One region of the Streptomyces sp. RPA4-2 genome, then DNA from elsewhere that is predicted to be linked to it. Evidence: riboswitches for the same ligand, from Rfam matches in the RefSeq annotation. Region 1 holds a riboswitch; each other region holds the start of a gene.

The links. A riboswitch is a leader RNA that binds a small molecule or an ion and turns the genes downstream of it on or off. The one in region 1 is predicted to bind S-adenosylmethionine.
Region 2: linked by a shared signal. The riboswitch ahead of thrC (threonine synthase) and the one ahead of HEP85_RS11785 (aminotransferase class V-fold PLP-dependent enzyme) in region 1 are both predicted to bind S-adenosylmethionine.
Region 3: linked by a shared signal. The riboswitch ahead of HEP85_RS32330 (putative leader peptide) and the one ahead of HEP85_RS11785 (aminotransferase class V-fold PLP-dependent enzyme) in region 1 are both predicted to bind S-adenosylmethionine.

Annotation. Positions count from the first base shown of each region.
Region 1 is NZ_CP050975.2:2,738,425-2,748,669, forward strand. It holds gene HEP85_RS11750 (hypothetical protein) at 1-430, opposite strand, end outside; gene HEP85_RS11755 (NlpC/P60 family protein) at 463-1,494, opposite strand; gene HEP85_RS11760 (C40 family peptidase) at 1,719-2,759, opposite strand; gene HEP85_RS11765 (NYN domain-containing protein) at 3,182-4,531, opposite strand; gene HEP85_RS11770 (hypothetical protein) at 4,566-4,805, opposite strand; gene HEP85_RS11775 (rhomboid family intramembrane serine protease) at 4,936-5,667, shown strand; gene HEP85_RS11780 (Lrp/AsnC family transcriptional regulator) at 5,664-5,945, shown strand; gene HEP85_RS11785 (aminotransferase class V-fold PLP-dependent enzyme) at 6,036-7,397, opposite strand; SAM riboswitch class IV at 7,583-7,699, opposite strand; gene trpD (anthranilate phosphoribosyltransferase) at 8,015-9,079, opposite strand; gene HEP85_RS11795 (cytochrome bc complex cytochrome b subunit) at 9,216-10,245, opposite strand, start outside.
Region 2 is NZ_CP050975.2:4,251,587-4,261,831, forward strand. It holds gene HEP85_RS18450 (triacylglycerol lipase) at 1-663, shown strand, start outside; gene HEP85_RS18455 (NADH:flavin oxidoreductase) at 824-1,945, opposite strand; gene groL (chaperonin GroEL) at 2,176-3,798, opposite strand; gene HEP85_RS18465 (cold-shock protein) at 4,234-4,440, opposite strand; gene HEP85_RS18470 (MoaD/ThiS family protein) at 4,895-5,170, opposite strand; gene thrC (threonine synthase) at 5,292-6,629, opposite strand; SAM riboswitch class I at 6,647-6,803, opposite strand; gene HEP85_RS18480 (glucosyl-3-phosphoglycerate synthase) at 6,970-7,914, shown strand; gene HEP85_RS18485 (trehalose-6-phosphate synthase) at 8,041-9,462, shown strand; partial or broken gene otsB (trehalose-phosphatase) at 9,496-10,245, opposite strand, start outside.
Region 3 is NZ_CP050975.2:7,401,059-7,411,303, reverse strand. It holds gene HEP85_RS32365 (NtaA/DmoA family FMN-dependent monooxygenase) at 1-103, opposite strand, end outside; gene HEP85_RS32360 (LLM class flavin-dependent oxidoreductase) at 121-1,368, opposite strand; gene HEP85_RS32355 (putative leader peptide) at 1,470-1,595, opposite strand; gene HEP85_RS32350 (GNAT family N-acetyltransferase) at 1,650-2,405, opposite strand; gene HEP85_RS32345 (ABC transporter substrate-binding protein) at 2,446-3,501, opposite strand; gene HEP85_RS32340 (amino acid ABC transporter ATP-binding protein) at 3,580-4,374, opposite strand; gene HEP85_RS32335 (amino acid ABC transporter permease) at 4,371-5,360, opposite strand; SAM riboswitch class IV at 5,957-6,103, shown strand; gene HEP85_RS32330 (putative leader peptide) at 6,140-6,214, shown strand; gene HEP85_RS32325 (glutathione S-transferase C-terminal domain-containing protein) at 6,305-7,084, shown strand; gene HEP85_RS32320 (YceI family protein) at 7,304-7,819, opposite strand; gene HEP85_RS32315 (MarR family winged helix-turn-helix transcriptional regulator) at 7,949-8,449, shown strand; gene HEP85_RS32310 (maleylpyruvate isomerase N-terminal domain-containing protein) at 8,529-9,323, opposite strand; gene HEP85_RS32305 (YhgE/Pip domain-containing protein) at 9,638-10,245, shown strand, end outside.

The DNA.
Region 1 (10,245 bases):
CCCACAGTTGCTGACCGGCCTTCTTCGCCGGCGCGTCGGAGGCGACCCGCCACCGCCCGTCGTCGTGGACCAGACGCAGGGTGCGGGCGACCGTGACGGGAGCCCTGTCGTAACCCTCGACGCGGTAGCGCAGTTCCGCGTCGGCGGTGGCCCGGTCCCCGGAACGGCGCAGGTCGGTCAGGTGGTACGCCCAGGCGGCCAGCGGGACGGCGCGCAGCCGCCGGAACTCGGTGACCGAGCCGGACGGTTCCTCGGTGGCGCGGTACGCCGCCTCGTCCCGGTCGAGGACCGCGGTCGCCCGCCGGTCGAGGACCCGCTGCACCTCGGCGGCGGCGGTGTCCGTGGCCGGAGGCCCGCCGCAGCCCGCCAGCACGCCGAGCAGCAGCACCAGGGAACACCCCGCCCGCGACGCACGCCCTCGACCTGCCACGTTCCCGATCGTACGGCGGTCCGGCGGCGCGGTCAGACCCGTGTCACGGACGAGATCGGCATCATGCCCACCGGGTCGTAGCGCACCGCGGCCCCCGGATAGGGCGCGTGGATCACCTGCCCGTTGCCCGCGTACATCGCCACATGGCTCGCGTCCGACCGGTAGGTGACCAGGTCGCCGGGCCGAGCCTGGGACAGCGGCACCTGATGTCCGGCGTACCGCTGCTCCTGCGAGGTACGTGGCAGACCGACCCCGGCCCGCGCGTACGACCACTGCATGAGGCCCGAACAGTCGAAGCCGCCGGGCCCGCTGGCGCCCCACACGTAGGGGCGGCCGAGCGCGGAGCGGGCCGCGGCGAGGGCCGCGGCGGCGCGCCCCGAGGAGGGCACGGCGCTTCCGAGGTCGGGGAAGCCGGGGCGCCCGGAGCGCGAGGCCCGGTCGTAGGCGGCGCGCATGGCGTCGGGCAGCGCGTTGAGCAGCCGCCGCGCCTCGGTGAGCTTCTGCTCGACGGTCCGCTTGTGGTGGGCGACGGCCCGGCTGCTCCGCTCCAGCTCGGCGAGTTTCCCGGTCGCCTCCTCCCGCTCCTGGGCGAGATCGCGCATGGCGAGCTGGAGGTCCTCGAGTTCCCCCGCCTGGTGGGCGGTGATCCGGTCCAGCACGGCGGCCTTGTCGAGGTATTCGGCCGGGTTGTCCGAGAAGATCAGCGCGAGGGAGGGGTCGAGGCCACCCGCGCGGTACTGGGCCACGGCGAGCGAACCGAGCGCGTCCCGCATCGTGTTGATGCGCTCCTGCTGGCGGGCGATCCGGTCCTGCGCCGTGCGCACCTCCTTGCGCAGCGCGCCGGCGCGTTCACCGGCCTTGTTGAACGCCTCGGTGGCCTTCTCGGCCTGCGTGTAGAGACGGTCCACCTCGGCCCGGGTGTCGTCCTGCGGTGCCGCGGCGGCCGGGACGGCACCGAGGGCGGCTGCGGCCACGGACATCACGGTGACGGTGATGCCGGCGATGCCCGCGGTGCCGGCACCCCGGTCGGACCCGGACGGTGCACGGCGGCGATGGGACCCCAAGGTAGCCGCTCTCCCTTCCGCTGACGGTCCCCCTGGAATCGGGGGAAACGCGGCAGACAGTAGCCGTGCGACTACGCACCGGCCAAAGACCTCCGGGGGCGCACATGGCTGCGCCCCGCCGGAGACGCAGGTCACCGACGGGGCGTGGGGTCAGCGGGAGTCAGCGTGATTCGCCCGTTTGGGCGGCACGCCGAGGAGATCCTCGGAGCGGTTCGGAGGCCGGATCAGACCCGGACGCCGAACTGGAACGCTCCGCCGATGGTGCTCATCGACTCGTAGCGCACGACCGTGCCGGTACGCGGGGCGTGCAGCACCTGGCCGCCGCCCGCGTAGAGCCCGACGTGGTGCAGGTCGCCGAAGAAGAAGACCAGGTCACCGACCTGCAGATCGCTCTGCGAGTAGATGCGGGTGCCTATGGTGGCCTGCGACTCGGAGGTGCGGGGGATGGAGACGCCGGCCTGGGCGTAGGACCAGGAGGTGAAGCCGGAGCAGTCGAAGGAGCCGGGGCCGGTGGCGCCGTAGACGTACGGGGTGCCGATCTTGCTCTGTCCGGCGGCGAACGCGGCACCGGCGCGCCCGGAGGCGGCCTTGCCGGGGCTGCCGAGGACCGTGCGCTCGCTGGCACGGCTGGCTCGCGACTGCTGCTCGTCGAGAGCCGCCTTCTCCTTCGCCGTCAGGGAGTTGAGGAGCTTCTGCGCGGAGGCGAGCTTGCCCTGGACTTCCTGCTTCTTCTTCTTGAGCTCGGCGCGGGTGTCGGAGAGGTCCTTGAGCTTCTCGGACGCTTCCTGGCGCTGCTGGGCGAGCTCGCGCTGCTTCCCCTGGACCTTCTTCAGCGCCTCGACCTGCTGACTGCTCAGCTGGTCCATCGCGGACGCCTTGTCCAGGTAGTCGTCCGGGTTCGAGGAGAGGAACAGCGCCACGGAGGGGTCGATGCCGCCGGTGCGGTACTGGGCACTGGCCATCGAACCGAGGCCGTCGCGCAGCTGGTTGAGGTCTTCCTGGCCGCGGGCGACGTTGTCCTGCAGGGCGCTGATCTGCTTCTCCAGCTTGTCCTGCTTCTCCTTGGCCCCGTCGAGCTTCTCGGTGGCCTGCTCGGCGTCCTGGTAGAGCGCGTCGACCTTCGCCTTGACCTCGTCCTTGCTCGGCTTCTCGCTGGGCGCGGCGTTGGCGGCGTTGGCGCTGAGGGCCACGGCGGCCGCCGCGGCGGTGGTGAGCACGGTCACACGGGTGCGGCTCGGCTGCTTGGGTCGACGGTGGGACGCCACGAAGGCGAGCTCCTTCTTCCTTCAGCCGCCTGCCGATACGCCGACGGGCGGTGCCCCTCCGCCGTCACTCCCAATGAGTGATCACCCGAGCGGAGGTTCGAGCCCAGACCCTAGTGACCTTCCTGTGATCAGTTCAAATCCAAACCTGAAAAATCTCGGTTACCGAGCGCATTCTTTGCACTCAACTCACCTGCAGTGATACCCGATTGACGCTACGTTGCGTGAAGGTCTCGCCAAACGGCCCATTGCGCCCGGACGTTACACATGGGACGTACGAGCCCTTTGAGGCGTAGGCCGCAGATCGCCGACCCGGCGAAAGTCACTTGACGAACCGGGCGAAATCCCCTCGACCGACCCAACGGACAGCCCGTCGGCCGACCCCGCGAGAAACGCGCTCGGCCGACCCCGCGGTGAACGTTCGGCTAACCCCGCGAAAAACGCTTCAGGAGCACCACGGACGCGACCGGCCGGGCGCCCGCCTTGGCGATCCCGTCGGCCACCTCACGGTCGGTGGAGACCACGATGACCGGCCGCCCGGGCGGCTCGGCGCGCACCAGCTGGCGGATCAACTCGTCCGCGGTGACCCCGGCTTTGGAGAACAGCACCCGCACCCCGCGCGGCGGCGCGAGCAGCACCGGCGCGGCCAGCTCCGCCCCGTCGAAGACACAGGTGACCTCGGCGCCGGTCTGCGCGGCGAGCTGGGAGAGCTGCCCCAGCAGCCGCAACCGCTGTTTCTCCAGAGGCATCTGCGGATAGCCGGTCTTGGTGACGTTGTACCCGTCGACCACCAGGTGCGCCTGCGGCAGCGCGAGCAGCTGGTCGAGGATCGCGGGATCGTTCTCGGACAGCGCGCGAGCGGCGATGTCCTTGGGCGTCATCCGTCCCGGTTCGACCGCGTCCACGGTCTCGGCGGGCCGTACGGACACCGGTGGCAGGGCGAGTTCGCGCCGCAGCCCCTGCGCCGCGTCCAGCACGGTGTCCAGCAGCAGCCGGACGCGCATGTCCTCGACGCTGCGCCCCTCGCGGGCCGCCTTGCGGGTGGCCTCCAGGGCCGCCTCGGCCTCGGAGAGCCGTGTCTTGAGCCGCCGGCTCTCGCTCTCCGCGGCGGACACCTGGGCCTGCCCCTCCGCCCGCGCGATGTCCATCTCGCCCTGCAGCCTGCGCAGCGCGGCCTCGCCCCGTTTGACGTCGCTGAGGGCACCGCGCAGCTTGCGGTGCAGCGATTCCGACTCCTTCTTCGCGGACTCCAGCTCGGTGCGCAGCCGTTCGGTCTCGGTCCGGGTGTGCGTCCGCGCCTCGGCGAGCTCCTCGCGCAGTCGCTCCAGCTCCGCGCGGCTCTCCTCGTCGGCCCGCTCGGCGTCCGCCCGCAGGGCCTCCTCGCCCGCGGCGGTCACCAGCTTCACCCAGCCCGTGGGGCGCAGCACATAGGCCGCGGCGGCCACGTCCAGTGGGTCCGCGGCCGGGGGCGGCGCGCCGGAGTCGAGGGCGCCGACGAGCTCCGGCTGCGCCTCTCTGAGCTTTTCGGCGATACGCTGCCTGAAGAGCGGGTCGGTCTCCAGCGCGGCGGCCATCGCGTTGCCGGCGAACTTCGCGCGCCGGTTCGGGGCGAACCGCGCGTACTGCCGCAGCTGAACCGGCAGTTCGGCGACGGTCAGACCGCCGAACCCGTCGGAGACGATCTGCACGACACGGCGGCGCACGCCGTCGGGCAGCGGACGGTCGAGCACCTCGGCGGCGCCGTCGTCCGGCTCCCCGCCTGTGGTCTCCGCCATCCGTCACTCCATCGTCCGTGCGGGGCCCGCTCCCTCAGGAGCCGACGCCCGGCCTGTCCACCAGTTCCACCTGATCCACCGCGTTGCACCAGCGGCAACGCACCGACTCGATGGTCTCACTGACCACCTCGCGCTCCTCCACGCTCGGCTCACCGGCGAGGTCGAGGTGCACGTACTCGACGACCTTGGACGAGCGGGTCACGTCGAAGCGCGTCAGATTGCCGCACAGCGTGCAGCGCCAGCGGGTGTCGGCGGTCGGAAGGGGAACCGTCATGTGGCAGTCGCTTTCCTTCTGGTGTCCGTGTGGCTCGTAACCCTACGGCCTGGCGGGTACTCGACGCTCGGCCGTCCACAGCGGCGAGGCACTCTGTGTGCATCGGTCCGGTTACGTCATGCTCTGCAACATGATCGGCAACTGGAGTACGACGGTCGGCAGGACGGTGCGGGCCCAGTCCGCGCCCGTGACGTACGGGCTGATCGTCCTGTGCTGTGTGATCTTCGTGATCGGTCCGGCGTCGGGGTTCAATCCGACGTACGGCACCGGGGACGAACTGCTCGTCGCGCAGCGCGCCTACTTCCGGCGCTGGGGTGTGGTGCCCGCCGACCTGCTCAGCGGCACTCCGGGCGCCCTGCTGACCCCCGCCACGGCCCTGTTCATCCATGGCAGCTGGCTCCACCTCCTGGGCAACATGCTCTTCTTCTATGTCTTCGGGGCCATGGCCGAGGAACGCATGGGCCACTTCGAGTTCGCCCTCTTCTACGTCGGCTGCGGTTATCTCGCGCTGGTCGGCTACGCGATCGCCAACTCCACCTCCGAACAGACCCTGGTCGGTGCCTCGGGAGCGATCTCCGCGGTCCTCGGAGCGTTCTTGTACCTGTTCCCCAAGGCCCGGGTGACCAGTCTCTTCCCGTTCCTCTTCTTCCTGCCACTGCGCTTCCCCGCCTGGATCGTGCTGCCGTTCTGGGCGGCGCTGCAGTGGCTGGCGGCGGGCCGCAGCCCCTCGGGGCCCGGGGTCGCCTATCTGGCGCACCTGGTGGGCTTCTCGGTGGGCTTCCTCTACGCGTGGGTGCGCTTCCGGCAGCCGACTAGAGTGAAAGTCCCAGCAGCGGCCCCCGAGGGAGAAAACCAGCCGTGATCACCGCGATCGTGCTCATCAAGACCAGCGTGGACCGGATCCCCGAGATCGCCGAGTCGATCGCCGCACTGGACAGTGTCAGCGAGGTCTTCTCCGTCACCGGTACGTACGACCTGATCGCCATGGTCCGGGTCAAGGCCCACGACGATCTGGCGGACGTCATCCCCGGCAGCATCAGCAAGATCCCGGGGGTCGAGGGCACCGACACGCACGTCGCGTTCCGTACGTACTCGCAGCACGACCTGGAGGCGGCGTTCGCGATCGGCCTGGACTCCTGACCGGCCTGGTTTCCTGACCGGCCTGGACTCCTGGCCCCGCACCGCTCCCCACCGCTCCGTACCGCCGCGGGTCCTCCGCGGCCGCCGGGGTCAGACCGCGGGCACGCAGCGACCGCCCTCGGTCCGGTAGCGCCACTGCGCACCGTCCCGCACGAGCTCCTTCACGGCGCGCACGAAGCGCTCCACGTGCTCGTCCGGGGTGCCCGCCCCGAAGCTGACGCGGATCGCGTTGAGGGACGTCTCGCCGGGCGCGGCCTCCGGGGCCCCGCACTCGCCCTGGGTCTGCGGGTCGCTGCCGAGCAGCGTGCGCAGCAGCGGGTGCGCGCAGAAGAGGCCGTCGCGCACCCCGATGCCGTACTCGGCGGAGAGCGCCGCCGCGAAGTGCGAGCTGTTCCAGCCCTCGACGACGAACGAGATGACGCCGACCCGGGGCGCGTCGTCGCCGAACAGGGAGAGCACGCGCACGGCGGGCACCTCGGCGAGTCCTTCCCGGACCGTGCGGATCAGGTGCCGCTCGCGGGCGACGATCCGGTCGAAGCCCTCCTCGGTGAGCGCCTTGCAGGCGGAGGCGATGGAGTAGGCGCCGATGACGTTGGGAGAGCCGGCCTCGTGCCGTGCCGCGCCCTCGTGCCACTCGACGTCGACGCCGCCGTCCGCGCGCCGGGCGACCTTGCGGCTGGCACCGCCGCCGGCGAGGTAGGGCTCGGCCGCGCGCAGCCAGTCGGAGCGGCCGGCGAGGACACCTGAGCCGAAGGGCGCGTACAGCTTGTGCCCGGAGAAGGCGACCCAGTCGACGCCGAGGTCGCCGACGGACACCGGGTGGTGCGGGGCGAGCTGGGCGGCGTCCAGGACGATCCGGGCGCCGTGGGCGTGCGCGGCGGCGGCGAGCTCGCGCACCGGCCACAGCTCGCCGGTGACGTTGGAGGCGCCGGTGACGCAGACGAGGGCCGGTCCGTGGGGGTCGCGGTCGGCGAGGGCGCGCTCCAGGGTCGCGACGGCCCCCCGCGGGGTGCGGGGCGCGTCGAGGTAGGTGACGCGCGCGTCCTGCCAGGGCAGCAGCGAGGCGTGGTGCTCGGTCTCGAACACGAAGACCTGGCAGTCGGCCGGGAGGGCGGCGGCGAGCAGGTTGAGCGAGTCGGTCGTCGACCGGGTGAAGACGACCTGGTCGTCCTCGCGGCAGTCCAGGAACTCCGCGACGGTCCTGCGGGCGTTCTCGAAGAGGTCGGTGGACAGCTGGGAGAGGTAGCCGGCTCCGCGGTGCACGCTGCCGTAGTACGGGGCGTACGCGGCGACGTCGTCCCAGACGCGCTGGAGGGCCGGGGCGCTGGCGGCGTAGTCGAGGGCGGCGTAGGTGACCTCGCCGCCGGTGACGAGCGGGACGGTCACATCACGGCCCAGAACAGGCAGCGGGGCACATACGGACTGGTCGGCGGCAGCGGTGGAGACAGACATGGCGCACTCCTGTGAGAGGCAGGCGGAAGCACCGCGCGGGGCGGGGGCGTACGGAGGTACGCGCGCGCGGCCGGGCGCAGGTGAGGGTGAAAAGGGGTGTGCGGCGGCGGGGCTCTACGCCCTAGCGCATTCGCTTGCTCACAGAAGGCTCCCTCGAACGACCAGGACCCCTGGGATTCTCGAGGGGTCCGCGCTTGCCGTAGACCTCGCTGCCTACGGCCTGGTCTTCACCCGGGGCACCCCGCCACGGACGGAGGGTTGCCGGACAGTAAGCCGGGGCCTGATGGCTGTCGCTCATGACCTGATACCGCATCCTGCCACACGATCTTCCCGCCGCAACCCCGGCGTCCACATAGCGGTACGCGCCCCCGCCGCCCCTACCCGACCCATCCGTTCATGGGGGCTGCGCCCCCAGACCCCACCAGGGGCGCTGCGCCCCTGGACCCCCGCATCGCCCGAAGGGCTCGTCCTCAAACGCCGGACGGGCTGACATACATGCCCCGGCTTAGCACCATCAGCCCGTCCGGCGATTGAGGACAAGGCCGTTCAGGCCGACACGGGGGCCTGGGGGCGGGACCCCAGGCCTGGAGGGGAGGACGGGTATGCCCACCGGTGGGCTACGCGTTGGTGGCCGTCACCCAGCGGTCCAGCGCGGCGCGCGCCGCGCCGGAGTCGATGGCCCGAGCCGTCTTCACCATCGCGGCGCTGAGCTGGTCCACCAGTGACGCGTCCGTCGGGGACAACGCCACCAGCGCCGCCGCCGCGTTCAGGACCACGGCGTCCCGTACGGGCCCCCTCTCGCCGTCCAGGACACGACGGGCGACCTCCGCGTTGTACGAGGCGTCGGCACCCCGCAGGGCCTCCACGGGCACGAGATCGAGGCCGACGTCCCGCGGGTCGAACCGCTCCTCGGTCACCTTGCCGTCCCGCACGACCCAGACCTTCGACGGCGCCGTGGTGGTCAGCTCGTCCAGCCCGTCGTCACCGCGGAAGACCAGCGAGGAGTTGCCGCGCTCGGCGAAGACACCGGCCATGATCGGCGCCATCCGGGCGTCGGCGACACCGACCGCCTGCGCCCTCACCCGCGCCGGGTTGGTCAGCGGGCCGAGGAAGTTGAAGACCGTCCGGATGCCCAACTGCCCGCGTGCCGCCGCTACATGACGCAGCGCCGGATGGAACTTCACCGCGAAGCAGAAGGTGATCCCGGCCTCCTCGGCCACCTCCGCCACCCGCTTCGGGGTCAGCTCCAGATTGACGCCGAGCTTTCCCAGGACGTCCGAGGCACCGGACGCCGACGACGCGGCCCGGTTGCCGTGCTTGACGACCTTCGTGCCGGTCCCGGCCACCACGATCGACGACATCGTGGAGATGTTCACCGTCTTCGCGCCGTCACCGCCCGTACCGACGATGTCGACGGTCTCCCCCGGCACCTCGATCACCTTGGCGTGCTCGTACATCGTGCGGACCAGACCGGTGATCTCCTCGACCGTCTCGCCCTTGGCCCGCAGCGCCACCACGAAGCCGGCGATCTGCGCGTCCGTCGCCTCGCCGCTCATGATCCGGTCCATGGCCCAGGCCGTGTCGTCCGCGCTCTGGTCCCGGCCGTCGAGCAGGCCGTTCAGCACGGCGGGCCAGGAACGGCCCGCCGCGATGTCGCCTCCAGCGGGGGTCACAGCACTCATATGCCGCTCCTGGGTTCGTAGACAGGTACAAGCAGGGTCCACCCTATCCAGCCCGGGCACGGCGAAGAGCCCCCGTCCAAGGGACGGGGGCTCCTGCCGTGGCGATCAGTGGGACCGGTGAGGACCGGCCGGGGGATCAGTGGTGGCCGTGGCCGCTCGTGATCTCCTCGTACTCCTCGACCGTGGGCTTGGGGATCTGGCTGTTCTCCCCGTAGAAGCCCTTGCTGAGCTTGGCACGCAGCCGCTGCGCGCCGTTGACCTTGCGCTCGACACCGTTCTCGTCGACCACCGGGCCGATCTCGGCGGGCCGGTACTGCTCGTGCGCGGTGAGCGTGTGCAGGGCCTCCTGGCCGAGCGGCTCGTGCACCTCGATGAACTCACCGTGCGGCAGGCGCTTGATGATGCCCGACTCGCGGCCGTGCAGCACCTTCTCCTTGTCCCGGCGCTGGAGGCCGAGGCAGATCCGCTTGGTGGCGATGAAGACGAGCACCGGCACGACGAAGAACGCGATCCGGACGAACCAGGTGATCGAGTTGATCGACAGGTGGAAGTGCGTGGCCCAGATGTCGTTGCCGCCACCGACCAGCAGGACGAAGTACCAGCTGATCCAGGCCGCGCCGAACGCGGTACGGGTCGGGACGTTGCGCGGGCGGTCCAGGATGTGGTGCTCGCGCTTGTCGCCGGTGACCCAGGACTCGATGAACGGGTAGACCGCGATCGCGACCAGGACCAGCGGGAAGATCACCAGCGGGATGAACACACCCAGGACGAGCGTGTGACCCCAGAGGTTGATCTCCCAGCCCGGCATGACTCGGATCAGGCCCTCGGAGAAGCCCATGTACCAGTCGGGCTGGGCCCCCGTGGACACCATGTCCGGACGGTAGGGACCCATGGTCCAGATCGGGTTGATCGAGGCGATCGCCGCGATGGCCGCGATGACACCGAAGACCAGGAAGAAGAAGCCTCCGGCCTTGGCCATGTAGACCGGCAGCAGCGGCATGCCGACGACGTTCTTGTTCGTCTTTCCGGGGCCCGCGAACTGCGTGTGCTTGTGGTAGAAGACCAGGATCAGGTGGCCGACGACCAGGCCGAGCATGATGCCCGGCAGCAGCAGCACGTGCACGGAGTAGAAGCGGGCCACGAAGTCGCCGCCCGGGAACTGACCG
Region 2 (10,245 bases), 1.5 Mb from region 1:
AGGGACCTCGACGACCGGTTCTCGGACCAGATGAACAGCCCCGCCGCCAAACAGCTCCTGTGGCAGCACATCGCCGACTGGCCGGACACTCCCGCGACGCACCAGGACCGCACCGACTTCCTGGACGAGCTGGAGCGCATGGGCAACTGGCCGGCCCGGCCGCACAAGATCGGCGTGGCCAACGGCGTGGGCACGGGCGAAGGCAACGGCATCCTGCCCGGCGACGAGACCTTCCGGGGCCAGGGCCTGGCCATCACCGGCACCAGCCTCTACGCCCAGCGCACCGGTGACGAACAACTGGTCGCGAAGTTAAGGGTGCTGACCCTCGAAACCGAGGAGATCCACACCTCGGGTCTGCCCGACATCGACGGCGCCCCGGGCGGCACCCTCGAAGGCTTCGGCATCCTGGCCGACAGCCTCAACGAACTCCCCCTCTACTACGGCATGCGCTCCCAGGCCCTCATCCGCGAGCACTGCTTCGTCCCGGCGGTCAGCGCGGTCGACCTGCGCGAGATCGCCTCACGCGACGACCTGTACACCCCGGCCGACGGCATCCCGTCGGGCGACAGCGGCCTCGACGAGTACAAGCTCGCCTCCCAGAACGAGGGCCACACCGTCATGACCGAGGACCTCGGCTCCTGGATCATCGAGCGCCTCCCGTAGCACCACGCGCCGCACCACTCCGGACGCCGCGGGTGGCGCCCCCCGTACGAGGGGCGCCACCCGTGACCCGCCGCTCACCGCGACGGCGGCAGCGCGGTGGACCGCACCCCTCCGGCGTACAGCGGCGCGCCGAGGTCCGGGCCCGGCCACGGGAGTGGGGTCAGCTGAGCGTCCGCAGCGCCGCCGGGTCGTACGCCTTCAGCTCGTCGAAGCGGCCGGCGAGGACCTTCTCCGCCCACTCGGGGTCCTGGAGCAGCGCGCGGCCGACGGCGACGAGGTCGAACTCGTCGCGCTCCAGACGGTCGAGGAGGTCGTCGATGCCCCGGACGGAGGAGCCCTCGCCCTGGAAGGCCTTCAGGAACTCGCCGTCCAGGCCGACCGAGCCGACGCTGATGACCGGCTTGCCCGTCAGCTTCTTCGACCAGCCCGCGAGGTTGAGGTCGGAGCCGTCGAACTCGGGGAGCCAGTAGCGGCGGGTGGAGGCGTGGAAGGCGTCCACGCCGGCCTCGGCCAGCGGGGCCAGGATCGCCTCCAGCTCCTCCGGGGTCTCGGCGAGCCGGGCGTCGTACGCCTGCTGCTTCCACTGCGAGTAGCGGAAGATGACCGGGAAATCGGGCGAGACCGCGGCGCGGACCGCGGCCGCGATCTCCGCCGAGAACCTGGCCCGGGCCACGGGGTCGCCGCCGTACGCGTCGGTGCGGCGGTTGGTGCCCGACCACAGGAACTGGTCGAGCAGGTAGCCGTGGGCGCCGTGCAGCTCGACGCCGTCGAAGCCGATGCGCTCGGCGTCGGCGGCCGCCTTCGCGAACGCCTCGATGACGTCGTCCAGGTCCTGCTGGGTCATGGCCCTGCCGGTGACCTCGGCGCCCTCGTTGGTCAGACCGGACGGGCCGACCGCCGGGGCGTCGGCGAACGGCGGCTGACCCGCCTCACGCACCATGCCGATGTGCCACAGCTGGGGCACGATCGTGCCGCCCGCCGCGTGCACCGCGTCCGCGACCTTCGTCCAGCCCGCGAGCTGCTCCTCGCCGTGGAAGCGCGGGACGCGGTCGCTCTGCCCGGCCGACTCGTGGCCGACGTAGGTGCCCTCGGTGACGATGAGGCCGACGCCCGCGGCGGCACGGCGGGCGTAGTACCCGACGACGTCCTCGCCCGGGACACCGCCCGGCGAGAACTGCCTGGTCATCGGTGCCATCACGATCCGGTTCGGGACGGTCAGGCCGTTCAGGGCGACGGGGCGGGACAGGATCTCGGCTGCACGGGAGGCGGCGTTGGCAGTCACGTACGGGACTCCTCGGGGAGGTCGGTCGGTCATCGGGCGGACGGCTGACGGGCATTCCCCTCGGTATGTGCATGCGCATCAACCACCCGACACCTCAACCGCCGAGTCCGGCGCGGCATTCCGGTGCTCTCCGACTCCTTGTGTGACCCCGGACACGCCCGAGGGCGGCACCCCCTGCGAGAAGGGGTACCGCCCTCGGAACGTCAGGACAGTGATCAGCCGGAGGCGGATCAGAAGTCCATGTCACCGCCCGGCATGCCGCCCGGAGCGGCCGCGGAGGCCTTCTCCGGCTTGTCGGCGATGACGGCCTCGGTGGTGAGGAACAGCGCGGCGATGGAGGCGGCGTTCTGCAGGGCAGAGCGCGTGACCTTCGCCGGGTCGATGATGCCTTCGGCGATCATGTCGACGTACTCACCGGTCGCGGCGTTGAGGCCGTGGCCGACGGGCAGGTTGCGCACCTTCTCGACGATGACGCCACCCTCGAGACCACCGTTGACGGCGATCTGCTTGAGCGGGGCCTCCAGGGCGAGCTTCACGGCGTTGGCGCCGGTCGCCTCGTCACCCGTCAGCTCGAGCTTCTCGAAGACCGAGGAAGCCTGGAGCAGGGCCACGCCACCACCGGCGACGATGCCCTCCTCGACGGCCGCCTTCGCGTTGCGAACGGCGTCCTCGATGCGGTGCTTGCGCTCCTTGAGCTCGACCTCGGTGGCGGCACCGGCCTTGATGACGGCCACGCCGCCGGCCAGCTTCGCCAGGCGCTCCTGGAGCTTCTCGCGGTCGTAGTCCGAGTCCGAGTTCTCGATCTCGGCACGGATCTGGTTCACGCGACCGGCGACCTGGTCGGCGGAGCCGGAGCCGTCGACGATCGTGGTCTCGTCCTTGGTGATGACGACCTTGCGGGCGCGACCGAGCAGGTCGATCCCGGCGTTCTCCAGCTTGAGGCCGACCTCCTCGGAGATGACCTCGCCGCCCGTGAGGATGGCGATGTCGCCGAGCATGGCCTTGCGGCGGTCACCGAAGCCCGGGGCCTTGACGGCGACGGACTTGAAGGTGCCACGGATCTTGTTGACGACCAGGGTCGACAGGGCCTCGCCCTCGACGTCCTCGGCGATGATCAGCAGCGGCTTGCCCGACTGCATGACCTTCTCCAGGAGCGGGAGCAGGTCCTTGACGTTGCCGATCTTGGAGTTGGCGATGAGGATGTACGGGTCGTCGAGCGACGCCTCCATCCGCTCCATGTCGGTGGCGAAGTACGCCGAGATGTAGCCCTTGTCGAAGCGCATACCCTCGGTGAGCTCCAGCTCCAGACCGAAGGTCTGGGACTCCTCGACGGTGATGACGCCTTCCTTGCCGACCTTGTCCATCGCCTCGGCGATGAGCTCGCCGATCTGGGTGTCGGCGGCGGAGATGGAGGCCGTGGAAGCGATCTGCTCCTTGGTCTCGACATCCTTGGCCTGCTCGAGCAGGGCACCGGAGACGGCCTCGACGGCCTTCTCGATACCGCGCTTGAGGGCCATCGGGTTGGCACCGGCGGCCACGTTGCGCAGGCCCTCACGGACGAGCGCCTGGGCGAGCACGGTCGCAGTGGTCGTACCGTCGCCGGCGACGTCGTCCGTCTTCTTGGCGACTTCCTTGACCAGCTCGGCGCCGATCTTCTCGTACGGGTCCTCGAGCTCGATCTCCTTGGCGATGGAAACACCATCGTTGGTGATCGTGGGGGCGCCCCACTTCTTCTCGAGGACGACGTTGCGGCCCTTGGGGCCAAGGGTGACCTTGACGGCGTCGGCGAGCTGGTTCATCCCGCGCTCGAGACCGCGCCGTGCCTCCTCGTCGAACGCGATGATCTTGGCCATGTGAAGTGGTCCTCCCGGACTGGGGTGGATTGCTCCGGACCGCGCTGGCGCCCGCGACGGACGGCCTGCCTGCCACCGTGGTTCCTTGCACCACCTGGCCTGCGGGCCTCACCGACCCGGTCCTTCGTTATCACTCTCACCTTCAGAGTGCTAACGCAATGATTAGCACTCGCCCCTGCCGAGTGCAAGCGACTCGGGAGGATCCCCAGGTGAACAGGGGCGGCACGACCGTCCTCCGAAGGGGGTCCGCGACCGCTCCCGCGAGGTCACGCGGACGCCCCGGGAGGAGCCGCGGACAGGGTCCCCGCAGGTTCGCGGCCGGGCACCCGGAAGATTCAGGGCCGGATCCCGGTCGGTCCACGGACATACCGAAGGGCTCGCACCCCAGCGGGATACGAGCCCTTCGTCACGTCGAACAGTCAGTCGGCGCGTGCTTCAGCCGGTCGCGAGCCGGACCATGTCCGCCTGCGGCCCCTTCTGGCCCTGCGAGATCTCGAAATCGACCCGCTGACCCTCTTCCAGGGTGCGGTAGCCGTCCATCTGAATCGCGCTGTAGTGGACGAAAACATCCGCACCACCGTCGACCGCGATGAAGCCGTACCCCTTCTCCGCGTTGAACCACTTGACGGTGCCCTGAGCCATGCCTAACTCCCCTATTACTGGCCCTTGCACAGGACCGCACTTCGCGGACCCGGGTCAGACCTCCACCCCCCAACGGATTGGGGGTGTGCGCCGGAACGCGTCGACCGCGGCTGAATGTATCTGCCCAACTGCCGTCTGCAACAGGTCAATCGGACGAGAATTCTGGGCAGGCCCGATCGGGAATATAGGGAGAATTCGCGAAGATTCAGGGCAACTCGGGCCCCATAAAGGCCACATAAGACTCAAAAGCGCCGGGCACTTTGGCCACTTCTTATCGCAGGCGGTACGTGCACTCATATGCACCCGGCATGGATAACGCGGCGGGTTCCCCAACTGTACCCCGCTCAACCATACAGAATTGCCCCCTCCGCTTCTCTCACGGAGGGGGCAATTCGGTGAACTCTCGGTGATTGGCATTACCCACGGTAATGATCTCACCGTGGGTAATCGCCCGTCAGCCTCCGGCGACGGCGGGGATGATCGACACGCCCGCGCCGTCCGGCGTCGCCGTCTCCAGGCCCTGCTCGAAGCGGACGTCGTCGTCGTTGACGTACACGTTGACGAACCGGCGCAGCTTGCCCTCGTCGTCCAGCACGCGCGCGGCGATGCCCGTGTGGTTCTTCTCCAGGTCGGAGATCACCTCGCCGAGGGTTCCTCCCTCGGCGGTCACCTCGGACCGGCCACCGGTGTAGGTGCGCAGGATGGTGGGGATGCGGACGTTGACGCTCATGCGGTGACCTCCCGGTCGGATGGTGGCGTACGGCTGGAAGCGCCCCGGCGGGGGCGCGCGGAACTGCGCGGCCGGCCCTCACGGGCCCGCGGCCGGGGAACGGCCTCCCCCGGCCGGGCGGCTACGCGAGGCCGGCCTCACGGAAGGAGTCCAGGCTGGGACGGATGGTCGCGGTCAGCCCCGTGCCGGCCACCGCGTCCAGCGTCTTGAGGCCGTCACCGGTGTTCAGCACGACCGTGGTGAGCGTCGGGTCGAGCAGCCCGTTCTCGATCAGCTTCTTGGCCACACCCACCGTCACACCGCCGGCCGTCTCGGCGAAGATGCCCTCGGTACGCGCCAGCAGCTTGATCGCGTCGACCACCTGCTCGTCGTTCACGTCCTCCACCGCCCCGCCCGTCCGCCGCGCGATGTCCAGCACGTACGGGCCGTCGGCGGGGTTGCCGATGGCCAGCGACTTGGCGATGGTGTTCGGCTTCTGGGGCCGGACGACGTCGTGGCCGGCCTTGTAGGCGACGGACACCGGTGAACAGCCCTCGGCCTGCGCGCCGAAGATCTTGTAGGGCTTGTCCTCGACGAGGCCGAGCTCGATCAGCTCCCGCAGCCCCTTGTCGACCTTGGTCAGCTGGGAACCGGAGGCGATCGGCACGACGAGCTGGTCGGGCAGCTGCCAGCCGAGCTGCTCACAGATCTCGTACGCGAGGGTCTTGGACCCCTCCGCGTAGTACGGCCGCAGGTTGACGTTGACGAAGCCCCAGCCCTCACCGGCCGGGTCGCCGATCAGCTCGGAGCAGAAGCGGTTCACGTCGTCGTAGTTGCCCTCGATGCCGACGAGCTCGCCGCCGTAGACCGCGGCCATGACGATCTTGCCTTGCTCCAGGTCGTGCGGGATGAACACGCAGGAGCGGAAGCCGGCGCGGGCGGCGGCGGCACCCACCGCGCCGGCGAGGTTGCCGGTCGAGGAGCAGGAGAGGGTGGTGAAGCCGAAGGCGCGGGCGGCCTCGATGGCCTGGGCGACGACGCGGTCCTTGAAGGAGTGCGTCGGGTTGCCGGAGTCGTCCTTGACGAAGAGCCTGCCGGGGTCGACGCCCAGCTCGCGGGCGAGGTTGTCGGCCTTGACGAGCCTGGTCCAGCCCGGGTTGATGTTCGGCTTGTCGGCGACGTCGGCCGGGACCGGGAGCAGCGGCGCGTAACGCCAGATGTTCGCGGGGCCCGCCTCGATGCGCGCCCGGAGCTCCTCGGTGTCGTAGGCCGAGAAGTCGTAGGCGATCTCGAGCGGTCCGAAACACTCCTCGCAGGCGAAGACCGGGCCGAGCGGCACGCGGTGGCCGCACTCGCGGCAGGAGAGCGCCGCGGCGGGACCCAGATCGACGGAGCCGGTGGAAGCGGCGGAAAGGGTGGAAGCGGACGGGTTCGCTGAGGTCGCGGCGTCCGGAGTGCTTGCAACAGTCTGCGCAGCCATGGAGGCGAGGCCCTTTCTCCTCATCTTCCTCACGACGCACTTCGCCGTGAGACGGATTTGGCACCTTCCCGAGCCGGGAGCCCCGCGACACGATCGACAATGATCGGTACGAGACCGGCTGGAGGGTTGCCGGGGCTTCATCGGGCCGTATCCCTCTGCCCCTCTGGATGAGCGGTATTCGGTTGTTGGTCTGCTGTCCGGGATGATCTACGACATGCGATGGTCATCCGCGTTGTTCAAGACTGTAACCGAAGGCCAGGACAGTTGAGATAGTCGTCCGAACCGCGAGATGGATCACACCGTGAGACATCGGGTGATCAGACAGTGAGGAGCCGCGACTGTGCTGAAGGAAGTCGAGCGCTGGCTGAGCACACGCTCCTGGTCCGTGACCGATCGCCCGCTCCACAGAATCATGTCCGCCAAGCGCGCGTCGGGCTCCACGGTGAGCGTCGTGCTGCCCGCGCTGAACGAGGAGGAGACGGTCGGCGAGATCGTCGCCGTCATCCGTGAGGACCTGATGCGCCAGGTGCCCCTCGTCGACGAGATCGTCGTCGTCGACTCGGGCTCGACCGACCGCACCTCGCAGGTGGCGGCCGCGGCGGGCGCGCGGGTCGTGCACCGGGACGAGATCCTGCCCCGTATCCCGGCCGTGCCCGGCAAGGGCGAGGTCCTGTGGCGGTCGCTGCTCGTGACGAGCGGGGACATCGTCTGTTTCATCGACGCGGACCTGAGGGAGTTCTCGTCGGACTTCGTCTCCGGGATCGTGGGCCCGCTGCTCACCGAGCCGGGCGTGGACCTCGTCAAGGGGATGTACGACCGTCCGCTGGCCGGCGCCGCGGGGCAGGGCGGTCGCGTCACGGAACTCATGGCCCGCCCGCTGCTGAACATGCACTGGCCGCAGCTGGCCGGGTTCGTCCAGCCGCTCGGCGGTGAGTACGCGGCCCGCCGCTCGCTGCTCGAACAGCTCCCCTTCCCCGTCGGATACGGCGTCGAACTGGGCATGCTCGTCGACGCCCTGCACCTGGTGGGCCTCGACGCGCTCGCCCAGGTCGACGTGGGCGAGCGAAAGCACCGCCACCAGGACGGGCAGGCGCTGGGCCGGATGTCCGCCGCGATCTACCGCACGGCGCAGCTCCGGCTGGCCCGCGGTCACCTCATCCGGCCGTCCCTCACCCAGTTCGAGCGGGGCGAGGACGGATTCGAGCCGCGCACGTACTCGGTGGACACGGAGGAACGCCCCCCGATGGCCGAAATCTCCGAGTACGTCAAACGCAGGGCCGCGTGAACCGCGTCCCTGGTGAGGGGTTGGTGGACGGCGCCACCGGCCCCACCGCCCCGCGGTCCGTGTCCTTCGTCGCATCCGGCCGACGGGAACGTTTGAGCGTTTCGGTGCCGGGCTAGGTTTCGAGGCATGGCTTCAACGGCTTCATCGGCTTCACCGCACGGCGCCCACCGGATCCTCGTCGCGTCCAACCGCGGCCCGGTCTCCTACGAGGTGCGCGAGGACGGCTCCCTCCAGGCCCGGCGCGGCGGGGGCGGGCTGGTCTCGGGCCTCTCCGCGATCGGTCCGGACGCGGGAGCCCTGTGGGTGTGCTCGGCGCTCGGCGAGGGCGACCGCGAGGCGGTCCGGCGCGGGGTCGGCGAGGACGGCGTGCGGATGCTGGACATCGACGCCGCGGTGCACGCGGACGCGTACAACGGGATCGCGAACTCGGTGCTGTGGTTCGTCCACCACATGCTGTACCAGACGCCGCTGGAGCCGGTCTTCGACCAGGAGTTCCGGCGCCAGTGGTCGTCGTACGAGGACTACAACCGCGCGTTCGCGCGAGCCCTGGCGGACGAGGCGGCCGAGGGCGCCGTGGTGATCGTGCAGGACTACCACCTGACCCTGGTCCCGGGCATGCTCCGCGAACTCCGCCCCGACCTGCGCATCGGCCACTTCTCCCACACCCCGTGGGCGCCCGTCGACTACTTCCGCATGCTGCCCGACGACATCGCCGGGCAGGTGCTGCGCGGCATGCTCGGCGCGGACCGGCTGGGCTTCCTGACGCACCGCTGGGCGAACGCGTTCACCGCCTGCTGCGAGGCGCTCGTCGGCGGGCTCGGCGACACCCGGGTCGGCGTGCACGGGCTCGGCGCGGACGCGGACTTCCTGCGCGGGCGCTCCCACGAGGCGGACGTCGCCGAGCGGATGGACGCGCTGCGCGAGCAGATCGGCGAGGGACCCGACGGCCGCGCCCGCAGGGCGATCGTGCGGGTCGACCGCACCGAGCTGTCGAAGAACATCGTGCGGGGCCTGCTGGCGTACCGGCAGCTCCTGGAGGACCGGCCGGAGTGGCGCGAGCGGGTGGTCCACGTGGCCTTCGCCTACCCCTCCCGTCAGGACCTGGCGGTCTACCGGGACTACACGGCCGCCGTGCAGACCCTGGCGGACGAGATCAACTCCCAGTACGCGACACCGGGTTGGACCCCGGTCGTGCTCCACGTCAAGGACGACTTCGCCCGCTCGCTGGCCGCCTACCGGCTCGCCGACGTCGCCCTCGTCAACCCCATCCGGGACGGCATGAACCTCGTCGCCAAGGAGGTGCCCGTCGTCTCCGACGAGGGGTGCGTGCTGGTGCTGTCACGGGAGGCCGGGGCGTACGAGGAGCTGGGCGAGGACGCGGTCACGGTGAACCCGTACGACGTGGTCGGCACCGCGCAGGCGCTGCACGAGGCCCTGTCGCTGTCGGCCGGTGAGCGGGCCGAGCGCACGAAACGGCTCGCCGCGGCGGCGACGGCCCTGCCTCCGGCGCAGTGGTTCCTGGAGCAGTTGCGCGCGCTGGAGGAGTGAGGCCGCCGTCCGCCGGGGATCACCGGACAGCCCTCAGCGGTCCAGCCGGCCGGCCAGTGCCCTCAGCAGGCCGACGACCCCGGCGGGGCCGTCCACCACCAGATCGGCGCGTTCGGCGAGTTCCGCGACCTCCGAGCTGCCGCTGCACACCAGCAGGCCCGGGACGCCGTCCGAGCGGAGTTTGTCGACGGCGGCGAAGGCGGGGAGGTCGCCGAGGTCGTCGCCCGCGTAGAGGACGGCTTCGGCGCCGACCTCGCGGACGTACTCCAGGAGGGCGACGCCCTTGTCCATGCCCGGCGGGCGCAGTTCCAGGACCATGCGGCCCGGTTCGACGATCAGGCCGTGCCGGGTGGCGAGGTCGGCGAGGGGTTCGCGCAGGGACTCGAAGGCGGCCTGCGGGTCCGTGGCGCGGCGGGTGTGGACGGCGACCGCGCGGCCCTTCTCCTCGATCCACGTGCCCTGCCAGGCGCCGATCCGGTCGAGGACTCCCGGCAGCTCGGCGCGGACCGCCGCCACGCCGGGGTGGGGGGCGGGGGCGCTGACGGTGCCCGTGCGGGCGTCCCAGCGTTCGGCGCCGTAGTGGCCGAGGACGACGAGGTGGTCGAGGCCGGGGACACCCGCGAACCCGCCGTGGCGCACCGCGACAGCCGGCGGGGCGGCCGGTGACGACGGCGACGGAGGCGACCTTCGGGGCGAGGGCCACGAGGGCGGGGACCGCGGCGGGGTGGGCGCGGGCCTGTTCGGGGTCGGGGACGATGGGGGCGAGGGTTCCGTCGAAGTCGA
Region 3 (10,245 bases), 4.7 Mb from region 1:
GGCTGCCGGCCGCCGGGTCGCTCCAGACGGTGGTGTTGTTGACGCCGGGGAAGTGCGCCGCGAGATGGATCTGCTTGAGGGGCTTGTCCTGTGACGTGCTCATGAGTGGGTCCCTCCGGCTCAGGCGGTGGCGGCGTAGCGGTTGGCGGGGCGGGAGAGGCCGAGCAGCCCGCGCAGGGTGTCGGCCTCGTACGACCGCCGGAAGGCGCCGCGGCGCTGGAGTTCCGGGACCAGGCCCCTGGTGATCGCCGGCAGGTCGTGGCCGGCGACGGCCGGGCGCAGCCGGAAGCCGGACAGCCCGGCCGAGTGCAACTCCTGTAGCAGGTCGGCGAGTTGTGCGGGGGTGCCGGTGAAGATCCGGGCGTCACTGGTGTACGGGTGCCCGGCGAGGGTGTCGAGGCGTTCACGGCGGGCCACCGCGGCGGCGGGATCGTCGTCCAGGAACACCACCAGGTCGCCGAAGAGATGCAGGGGTTCGCCGGAACGCCCGGCCGCGTCCTGTTCGGCACGGACCGCGGCGACGATCGTGCGCGCCTGTCCGGTGTCGTGAGGAGTGACGTATCCGATGTCGGCGGAGCGGCCGAGCAGACGGAAGGGCGCGCCGGTCACCGACTCGTGGGCGAGGGCGCTGACCAGGGGCTGGCCCTGCGGCGGGCGGGGGGTGATCGAGGGCCCCTTGACGCTGAAGTGCCGGCCCTCGAAGTCGACGTAGTGCAGCTTGTCGCGGTCGACGAAGCGGCCGGTGGCGACGTCCCGGATCTCCGCGTCGTCCTCCCAGCTGTCCCAGAGCCTGCGCACCGCTTCGACGTGGTCGGCGGCCTCGTCGAAGAGGTCGACGACCACCTCCCGCAGGGCGGGGCTGTCCAGGTCCTCGAGGCGGAACGGGGGCAACTCACGGCGGCCGAAGTGCGCGGCCTCGTTCTGACGCGGCGACACCTGCACCCGTACGCCCGCGCGGCCGGTGCTCACATAGTCGAGGGTGGCGATCGCCTTGGAGATATGGAACGGCTCCGTGTGGGTGGTCACCACGGTCGGAACCAGTCCTATGTGGCTGGTGAGGGGGGCGACGCGGGCGGCGATCAGGACGGCGTCCAGCCGTCCGCGTACCTGGTCCGTGCGGCCGTCGGGACCGGTGACCTGCGAGGACTGGAGGCCGAGCGCGTCCTCGATGGTCACGAGGTCGAGCAGGCCGCGCTCGGCCTCGGTGATCAGATCCGTCCAGTACGCGGCGGTGAGCAGATCACGGGGGCGGGACACCGGCTCGCGCCAGGCGGCCGGATGCCAGCCGGCGCCGTCGAGCGCGACGGCGAGGTGCAGGGCGTCGGAAGAAGAGGGAGAAGAGGGGGCTGAAGCGGAGGTGCCGGGCAGCGGGGAGGGGGATGACGAGGACACGAAAGGGGTGCCTTCCTGATCGACCGTACGAGGGCTCCTGCCCTCCGTGCGGAGGGCGGCGGCAGCGGGGTGACAGGTCAGGGACGACAGAGCGCGCCGGCCACGCGCTGGAGATCGATGTGCGGCCGGGAGTACAGATGGACACGGCGGCGTGGGGTGAGCACCATGACGCGGGGTGCGGACAGGACCGGCACGTCCGTCACCTCCGCCCTTCCGTCGCGGCGGGCCCGGGGGCGCGCCGGCTTCGTGGTGTCCTCTCAACCACAACGGACCGCCGGCGCCGTCTGTTCCGGCTCGGCGCCCGGAGTTCGGACCAGGAGGAAGTCCGTGCGGCGGCGCGGGGTGAAGCCGATCGACTCGTAGAGCCGGATCGCGCCGGTGTTCGTGGCGGCGGCGTGGAGGAACGGGGTGTCCCCGCGCTTCCTGATGCCGGCCGCGACCGCTCGGACCAGCCGGGTGGCCAGGCCCTTGCCCCGGTGGTCGGGGGCGGTGCAGACCGCGCTGATCTCCGTCCAGCCGGGCGGGCGCAGGCGTTCCCCGGCCATGGCGATCAGGCGGCCGCGGTGGCGGATACCGAGGTAGGTGCCGAGCGCGATGGTGCGCGGGAGGAAGGGGCCGGGTTCGGTCAGGGCGATCAGGTCCAGGATCTCCGGCACGTCGTCGGGCCCGAGGCGCACCGCGTCGGGTGCGGGTTCGGCGCGCAGCCCTGTGTCGACCAGTTGCACCCCTTGGCCGCTGCGGACGGTCCGCCAGCCGTCGGGGGCGGACCCGGCGCCCGTCACGGGGGTGACGGTTCCCGGGCCGACGAGCGTCGCCAGGTCCGTCCAGGCGCGCGGGTCGGCGGGGTCGGCGAGGGCGGTGAACGGGGAGACGTCGACGGGGTAGCGGGCTGCGCGTCCGAGGCGCTCGGCGAAGGGGGCGTGCGGGCCGGTCAGCGCGGCCCACGCGGCGTTGTCGAGGAGGTGCGGTGCGACCGGGCCCCGGGACGGGGCCGGCCGGGCGGGGGATGCCATGAGGGTGTCGTATCTCCGTGGCGGTGCGGGGAACGGCGGGTCAGGAGTTGTCGAGCGGCAGCCCCGGCGGGTTGACCCGGGAGGTGTCGACGGCCTCGTTGGAGAGGTTCCACGCGGCGAGCCACTTGGCGTACTGACCGTTCTTGATCAGGTGGTTGATGGCGTCGGCGACCGGCGCGGCCAGCCCGCTGTCCTTCTTCGCGGTGGCGGCGATCAGACCCTGGAGCGTCGCGCCCGCCCCGGAGAACGTGCCCGCGTTGCGCGTCGGTTCGGGAGACTTCGCCGTCTGGGTGATGTGGTACGCGATACCGGGGTTGGGCCCGAAGGAAGCGTCGATCTTCCCGCTGGACAGCGCGAGGGCCGTGGCGTTGTTGTCCTGGTAGTACTTGACGTTGAGCTTCTCGCCCTCCTTCGCCAGCTTCGCCTTCCACTCCAGCAGGATCTTCTCCTGGTTGGTCCCGGCGCTCACCGCGACGGTCCGGCCGGCCAGGTTCCGGTAGTCGCCGCCGAAGTTCCAGCTGCTCTTCTTGCGCACCTCGAAGGCGAGGTTGTCCTGCCGGTAGGAGGCGAACTCGTACTTCTTCTTGCGTTCCTCGGTGTCGGTGACGTTCGAGAAGGCGATGTCGACCCTGCCGCTGTCGATGCCGACGAAAAGGTTCTCCCAGGTCGAGTTCTTGACCTCCGGCTTCAGGCCGAGGACCGCGGCGACCAGCCGGCCGAGGTCGGGTTCGGCGCCGGTGAGGGTCTTCTGGTCCTGCCCCACGTACGCCAGCGGCGGGAACCCGGCGGGCAGCGCGCCCACTCCGATGACCAGCTTGCCGCTCCTGGCCACCGACTTGGGCAGTTCGGCGCTGATGGACTTGACCTCGGGCACCTTGAGATCGGCCTGCTGTGCGGCGCCGTTGGACAGCGCGCCCAGGGTGACGGTGCCGGGGGCCGCGTCGCCGGTCGTGGTGGCGGCGTCGCTCTCGCCCCCGCACGCGGCGAGCCCGGTGGCGAGGGTGGCGACCGCGGTGGACACGGCCAGGCCACGGAGGAGTCCGGTGCGGAGGGTGCGACTACGGGGAGTGGTACGGGCATCGGTACGGGTGCGCATGGTCGTCCTTGTCAGGTGTGCGGTGAGGGCGTCGTGCGGATGGGCGGGTGAGCGGGTGAGCGGTGTCCGGGGGCGGGATCAGAGCACCTTGCTCAGGAAGTCCCTGGTCCGCTCGTGTGCCGGGTGGTCCAGCACCTGGGCGGGCGGCCCCTGTTCGACGATCCGGCCGGCGTCCATGAAGACCACCCGGTCGGCGACCTCGCGGGCGAAGCCGATCTCGTGGGTGACGATGAGGAGGGTGGTGCCGCTGGTGGCCAGGTCCTTGATGACGGCGAGGACCTCACCGACCAGTTCGGGGTCGAGGGCGGAGGTGGGTTCGTCGAAGAGGATGACTCCGGGCCGCAGCGCGAGAGCGCGGGCGATGGCCACTCTCTGCTGCTGGCCGCCCGACAGCTGCCGGGGAAAGGCGGCGGTTCTGTCGGCGAGCCCGACCCGGCCCAGCAGGGTGCGCGCCAGTTCCCGCGCTTCGGGCTTGCTCAGCCGCCCGGTGGCGACGGGCGCGGCCGCCACGTTGTCGAGCACCGTCAGGTGCGGGAACAGGTTGAAGTTCTGGAAGACGAAGCCGATCCGGCTGCGCTGGGCGAGGATGGCCCGCTCGCTCAGTTCCTTGAGCCGCCCGCCGTGCCGTCGTACGCCGATCGGCTCGCCGTTCAGGCTGACATGGCCGATCTCGGGCTTCTCCAGGTGGTTGATCACCCTGAGGAGCGTGGACTTGCCGGAGCCGGACGGTCCGAGGACGACGGTGACCTCACCGGGCCGGACGGTCAACTCCACGCCGTCCAGGACACGTTGAGTCCCGTACCACTTGTGCACGTCATGGACCTCGACCGCCGCGGGCCGGACGTCGGGCTGCTCCGTCACCTCGGCGGTCACAGGGCCGCCTCCTTCCGGGCACGGTCCCGCAGGTCGCGCAGACCGGTGCGGAGTCTCTGCAGCGGGGTGGGCGGCAGGGTGCGCAGCGCGCCCCGCGAGTAGTACCGCTCGACGTAGAACTGGACGACCGACACGACGCTCGTGAGGATCAGGTACCAGACGGTGGCGACCAGCAGCAGCGGCACGATGTCGCCGGGGTAGGTGCTGCCCATGCTCTGCACCGAGCCGAACAGGTCGAGCAGGGAGACGTAGAAGACCAGCGAGGTGCCCTTGATCAGGCCGATCAACTGGTTGACGTAGTTGGGGGTGATGGAGCGCAGGGCCTGCGGGAACACGATCCTCGTGAACTGGTAGCCCTTCGGCAGACCCAGCGCGGAGGCCGCCTCGTGCTGGCCCTGGTCGACGGAGAGGATGCCGCCGCGTACCACTTCGGCCGCGTACGCCGCTTCGTTGAGGCTCAGTCCGACGACCGCGACGACCATGTCCGTGGCGAGCCGGGACTCGTCGAACGTGAGGAAGGCGGGGCCGAACGGCACGCCGAGGCTCAGCGTCCGGTAGAGCGCGGAGAAGTTGTAGAGGAAGAGCAGGACGACGATCAGCGGCACCGACCGGAACAACCAGATGTAGACCCAGCTCACGGCACGCAGCACCGGACTCCGGGAGAGCCGTGCGAGCGCGAGCAGGATGCCGCCCAGCAGTCCCGACACGGCGCTGTAGAGGGTCACTTCGAGGGTGATGAGCAGGCCGTCGAGGATCGTGGGACGCAGGAACCAGTACTGGAACCTGTCCCACTGGAAGAACGGGTTGGTGGCCAGGCCGTGGACGACCTGGGCGACCAGGACCAGCACGACCGCCGAGACGATCCAGCGGCCCGGCCGGCGCAGCGGCAGCACCCGCTGCGCGGCGTACGGCCTCGGTTCGGCCACGGGAGCGGGAGGTGGTTCCGCCGTGCCCAACGGCACGGCGGAGCCGAGGGATTCACTCATGGAGGGCTCCAGGCGGCTCGGACTCCCCCGGCACGGCCCGTACGACGAGACGACGGGCACGCGCAGGGGGGAACGAACCCGATGCGGGGACGAGAAGGGGGGCCACCGGAAGCCCGCCGGTTCGGCGGCGGCACACGGTGGTTCGGAGATCACCGACCCCGAGATCGGACACCGAGGATCAAGGACCGGGGGTACAGGGACCGGGAATTCGGCGACCGGGGTTCAGCAACCGGCGGTCAGCGAGGGGGGTACGTCAGCCCTGACAGAGACAGCGGGCGCCGGGAGAGGGACAACACCGTGCCGTACGGGCGCTGCCGCCGTCGGCGAGGTGCCGCGCGGGGCGACGGTTCATGAGCACGCGGTCGCGGCCGTGGGACCGCGAGGCGGTCTTCCCCTGGGCTGCGTACATCGCGGTCACCGTCACCGTTCCGGCCCGTGGGCCCTCGTGCCGACCGGAGTTGTTCCGGTCCGATGCGGCGTAAGTTAGGCACGGCCCCGAACGGATGTCAACGCTCGGCAGCCCGGATGACCACGTGGTGAGACCGCGCGGGCGCCTTCTTGACGAGCCCACGGAGCGGACCGAGACTGACGGGGACGGTCACGATTGTCAGCGCCCTTCGCACGGTTCCTTCCGTGCGGAGCGGTTGATCGGCCCCGGCCCGCTGACAGGCAACCCTTCCACCGCGACGGGGTGCCCCGGGTGACGACCGGGTCCCGCCGGAGCGGCGGGGCAAGCGTGGTCTCGCCTCTCGCGAGCCCCGGACACGGGAGCGACGGGAATGACCGGAAAGGGCACGAACGGTCTGACCAGGCGCCTGCACATCGATCTGCTGCGGGTCTCCAGCGCCTACTAGTCCACGGTCCGGACGGTACGTCAGCGCAGTCACTCCGTTCCGCCGCTGCCGCCCTCCGGGTGGCGGGGCTTCGCCGTCCCCTGGAGAGTCATGCCCGAGACAGTCTCGCTCAGTCCGACCGCCGCCACCTCCCACCACTGCGCCTCGGCCTCGCCTGCCGCGGGAGCGCTTGTCGCCGCGGCCCCTCGGGGTGCGGCCCCCTCGCGTGGACACCGCATCCGCAGTCGCATCGGTGTCGGTCCGGCAGGCGGCTTCTATCCCGCGCCGCACCGGTATCAGCTGTACCTCTCCGAGGGCTGTCCGCGCTCGCTGCGCATCTCGATCACCCTCGGCCTGCTGGGGCTGCGCGACTCGGTCACCAGCACGCTCCTGACGGGGCCCTCCGGGACGCCGGACGCCTGCGCCGCGCTGCGGGCCGCGTACGAGGCCACCTGGCACCACTACGACGGTCCGCTCACCGCGCCGGCGCTGTGCGACCGCTGGAGCGGACGCGTCGTCAGCAATCACACCCCCGACATCCTGCGCGACCTCGGCGAACTCCCAGGCTGCCGCGACGGCAACGGACTCCCGCGGCTGCACCCGCCGTTCCTCGCCGCGGACATCGACACCTTCCGCGTCTTCCTGGACCGGAACCTCACTCCGGCCGCCGGGTCGACGGCGCGGTCCGCCGCGCTCGACTCGCTCGATCGCCAACTCGCGTCGAACCAGCATGCGTTGGGCGACGAGTTGACGGCCGCCGACGTCGACCTGTGGGTGGCCCTCACCAGCCTCGGCACGGAGGACGTCCTCTCCCCGTACGGCCGTCTGCGGGACTACGTCCGCCGGCTAGGCGCCCGTCCGGCCTTCCACGAAGCCGTGCGCCGGGTCTGACGGGCCGTCGGGACGTCTCCCCGGACGACCGGGCCGCGCCCACGGCAAGGCCGCGGCGGACAGCCCCCGGCCACTCGGGGGTTGTCCGCCGTTTCGTCCTCGGCCCGCCGGCCAGGACGCGGCCGCGGGAACCGTGTGACATCGGCCGCCGTGTCCGACGGACCATGGAGCAGGGTCACCACCTGCCGCCGCGCCGACGGCGGGCGGTGATCCGTCGGCTCAGCCCTTGACGCGGGTGAAGACGAGTGTGCCGACGACGGTGGTCAGGCCGCGGAGCATGCCCAGCTGGTTCCAGCCCATGTCGAACTGGTCGCGGTCCACGGTGAACTCCGCGGCGAGGGTGACGTCTTCGGCGCTCGCCGCGGTGACCCGGGCGACGAGGGGCTGCGGCCGGGTGATGCCGCGCACGGTCAGCTGCCCGGTGACCTCGACGGTGTCGTTCTGGGCGACGACCGCGTTGTCCACCGCGAAGGTGATCGTGGGGTGCCGCTCCACGTCGAAGAGGTCGGCCGAGCGGAGGTGCTTGTCACGCTTGCCGTTCTTGGTGTCGAGAGACGCCACGTCCAGGGTGACGGTGCCGCGGGCGGTCCCGTCGGCCTGCACCTCGCCCTCCCCGGTGACAGCGGCGAAGTCGCCCTTCACCGTGACCAGACCCCACATCGTCTTGTGCCGGATGACGACGCTGGTGCGGGCGGGGTCGAGCTGCCACAGGCCGGTTTCGACGGCGACGGTCATGAGAGTTCTCCAGACGCTTAACGGTTACAGGTGAGGCACGGGCCGTGGGACAACCAGCAGTCATCCAAATTTGGACGATCACAGGCTAGCCCGTTCTTCAAATTTGGACAACCGGTAGACTGTGACACCATGGCCGACTTTCTCGCCCCCGCTGACCTGCCCGAACACGAGTCGGGCAGCGAAGACGGCCTGCTGCCGACCGAGCTGCGGTCCTGGATGCGGCTGCTGGCGGCGGCCGGGGCGATCGAGCAGCAGTTGCGCGCTCGCGTCAAGGACGCCCTCGGTGTCTCGCACGACGAGTTCCTGGTGCTGTGCCTGCTGGCCGACCAGCCCGGATCCAGCCTCCGCATGACACAGATCGCCGAGCTGCTGGGCCGCCCCAAGACACGGCTGACCTATCAGGTGGCCTGTCTGCAGCACGCGGGACTGATCACGCGGCGCTCGGCGTGCGGGGACAAGAGGGGTATCGAGGTGGCGCTCACGGAGAAGGCGCGCACACTGCTGCGCGAGTCCTCGCGCCCGCTGGCCGACGCCGTCTCACAGGCCATCGCCCGAACGGCCTGCGCGCAGCGGTACGAGCAGCTGCACGACTTGTTGCCGCCCGCCGAGGCCCCCGGCCACGGGTCGTGAGGCGGGGCGGCCGGGGAAGACCGTGAGCGGGACGGCCCCGAAGGCCGGCTGAGGAACCGCCCCGCGACGACCTCGCGGGTCAGAAGCCGGGGAAGACGCGTCGCAGATCGTCCAGTGTGAGGGCGTCTCCCTTCAGGTTCACCCCGGCCGGGGTGTGGGCGGGGGCGTGGCGGCCGGTGACGAGCCGCAGCCACCACTCGGCCGGGGCGCTCAGCACGGCGTCGGGCTCGGCGGGCTCGTCGACGAGCGCGACCGAGTCACCCAGGTCGAGCCCGAACGCACGCACCGGAGACACCGTCCGTACCGCGATACGGGCGTGGCGACCGCCCAGGGCGTCGGCCTTGCCGAGGAACCCTATGAGCAGACCGGCCTGGGCCAGGAGCGGCTCGGTCGCCACCGGCAGCAACGCCGCCGTCGGGTCGAAGGCCACCTCGACGTCCCAGGTGTGGTGGGCGAACTCGCTGAGCCGAAGGCCCGCCAGCGTCGCGACGTCCACGGGTGCCGGCAGGAAGCCGAGCTCCACGCGGAGTTCCTCCCGGACCCGGGTGTCCAGCGCCTCGTAACCGCGCACGAGTCGCTCGTTGGCGTCCACGAAGCCCTCGGCGCGCTCGGCCGGGGACATCGCGTCCCAGCGGGCCCACACCGACTTGTTGAAGTCGCCGTCGCGCGGTCCGGTGCCGTTCAGCGCGCCCTCCAGCGAGGCGCGGCCGATCTCCGCGCCGCTGCCCAGGTGGCTGAGGACCTGGGAGACGTCCCACTCCGACGCGCCCGAGCGCCGGGTGAGGTCGGCGGTGGCGAGCCCGTGCACCACGGAGGTCAGGTAGTCGTGTCCGCCGCGCAGCGCGGCGATGGTCTGGTCGGCACGGTCGCTCATGTCTCGGCTCCGGGGAAGGGTGGGATGGTGCGGGAACCGTACCCAGGACGGTCGCCGTCGAAGACGGTGGGGGTAACGGCGTCGTCGATCCCTCCCGTGGGGCTCGTCCCCGCGCCGGCCGGCCGAGCGGCCGCACGCTCACGTGACCGGCGACCACGGCCGGGGTACGCGCCCTCCCCTCACAGCTTCCGCGCGCCCCCGTCCCGCACCCGGCGAGTCGCTGAACACGGGGCCGCCGCACCCCGCATCCTGGCCCGACGGGCGCCTCCCACCCGGCCCCGTCCCTCCCGCGCCGCCCCGACCTACGGAGGACCATGGCCGCCGACAGCGCGTCCGCTCCCGACCACGCCCCTGTCCCGGCCCGTGCCACCGCACTCCTGCGGCGCCCCAGGCTGTGGCTGCTGCCGACCGTGCTGAGCGGGCTGCTCGCGCTGCTGCTGGCCCTCCTCTACATGGGCGGCATCGTCGATCCGGACGGGGCCCTGCGCGACCTGCCCATCGGCATCGTCGACACCGACCAGGGCGGACCACTGCCCGGGCAGACGACGAACCTGGGGGCCCAGCTCACCCGCGCGGTCGCCGCCGACACCTCCGGCAAGGCCGACTGGCAACGGCTCACCCGCGCCCAGCTCCAGGACAGGCTCACCTCCGGCAAGATCTTCGGCGCCCTCGTCGTCCCCGCCGACTTCACGGCCTCCGTCTCCGCGCTGACCACCTCGAACGCGACGGCCCGGCCGACGCTGACGGTGCTCACCAACCCGGGTCTGGGCAGCCTCGGCTCCTCACTGGCCGGCCGGATCGCCCAGCAGACCGCCCGACAGGCCTCGCTGACCATCGGCAAGCAGCTCACGGCCTCCCCCGCCGCCGCGGGGGCCGACTCCACGGCCCGTCTGCTGCTGGCCGACCCGGTGACGGTCACCAC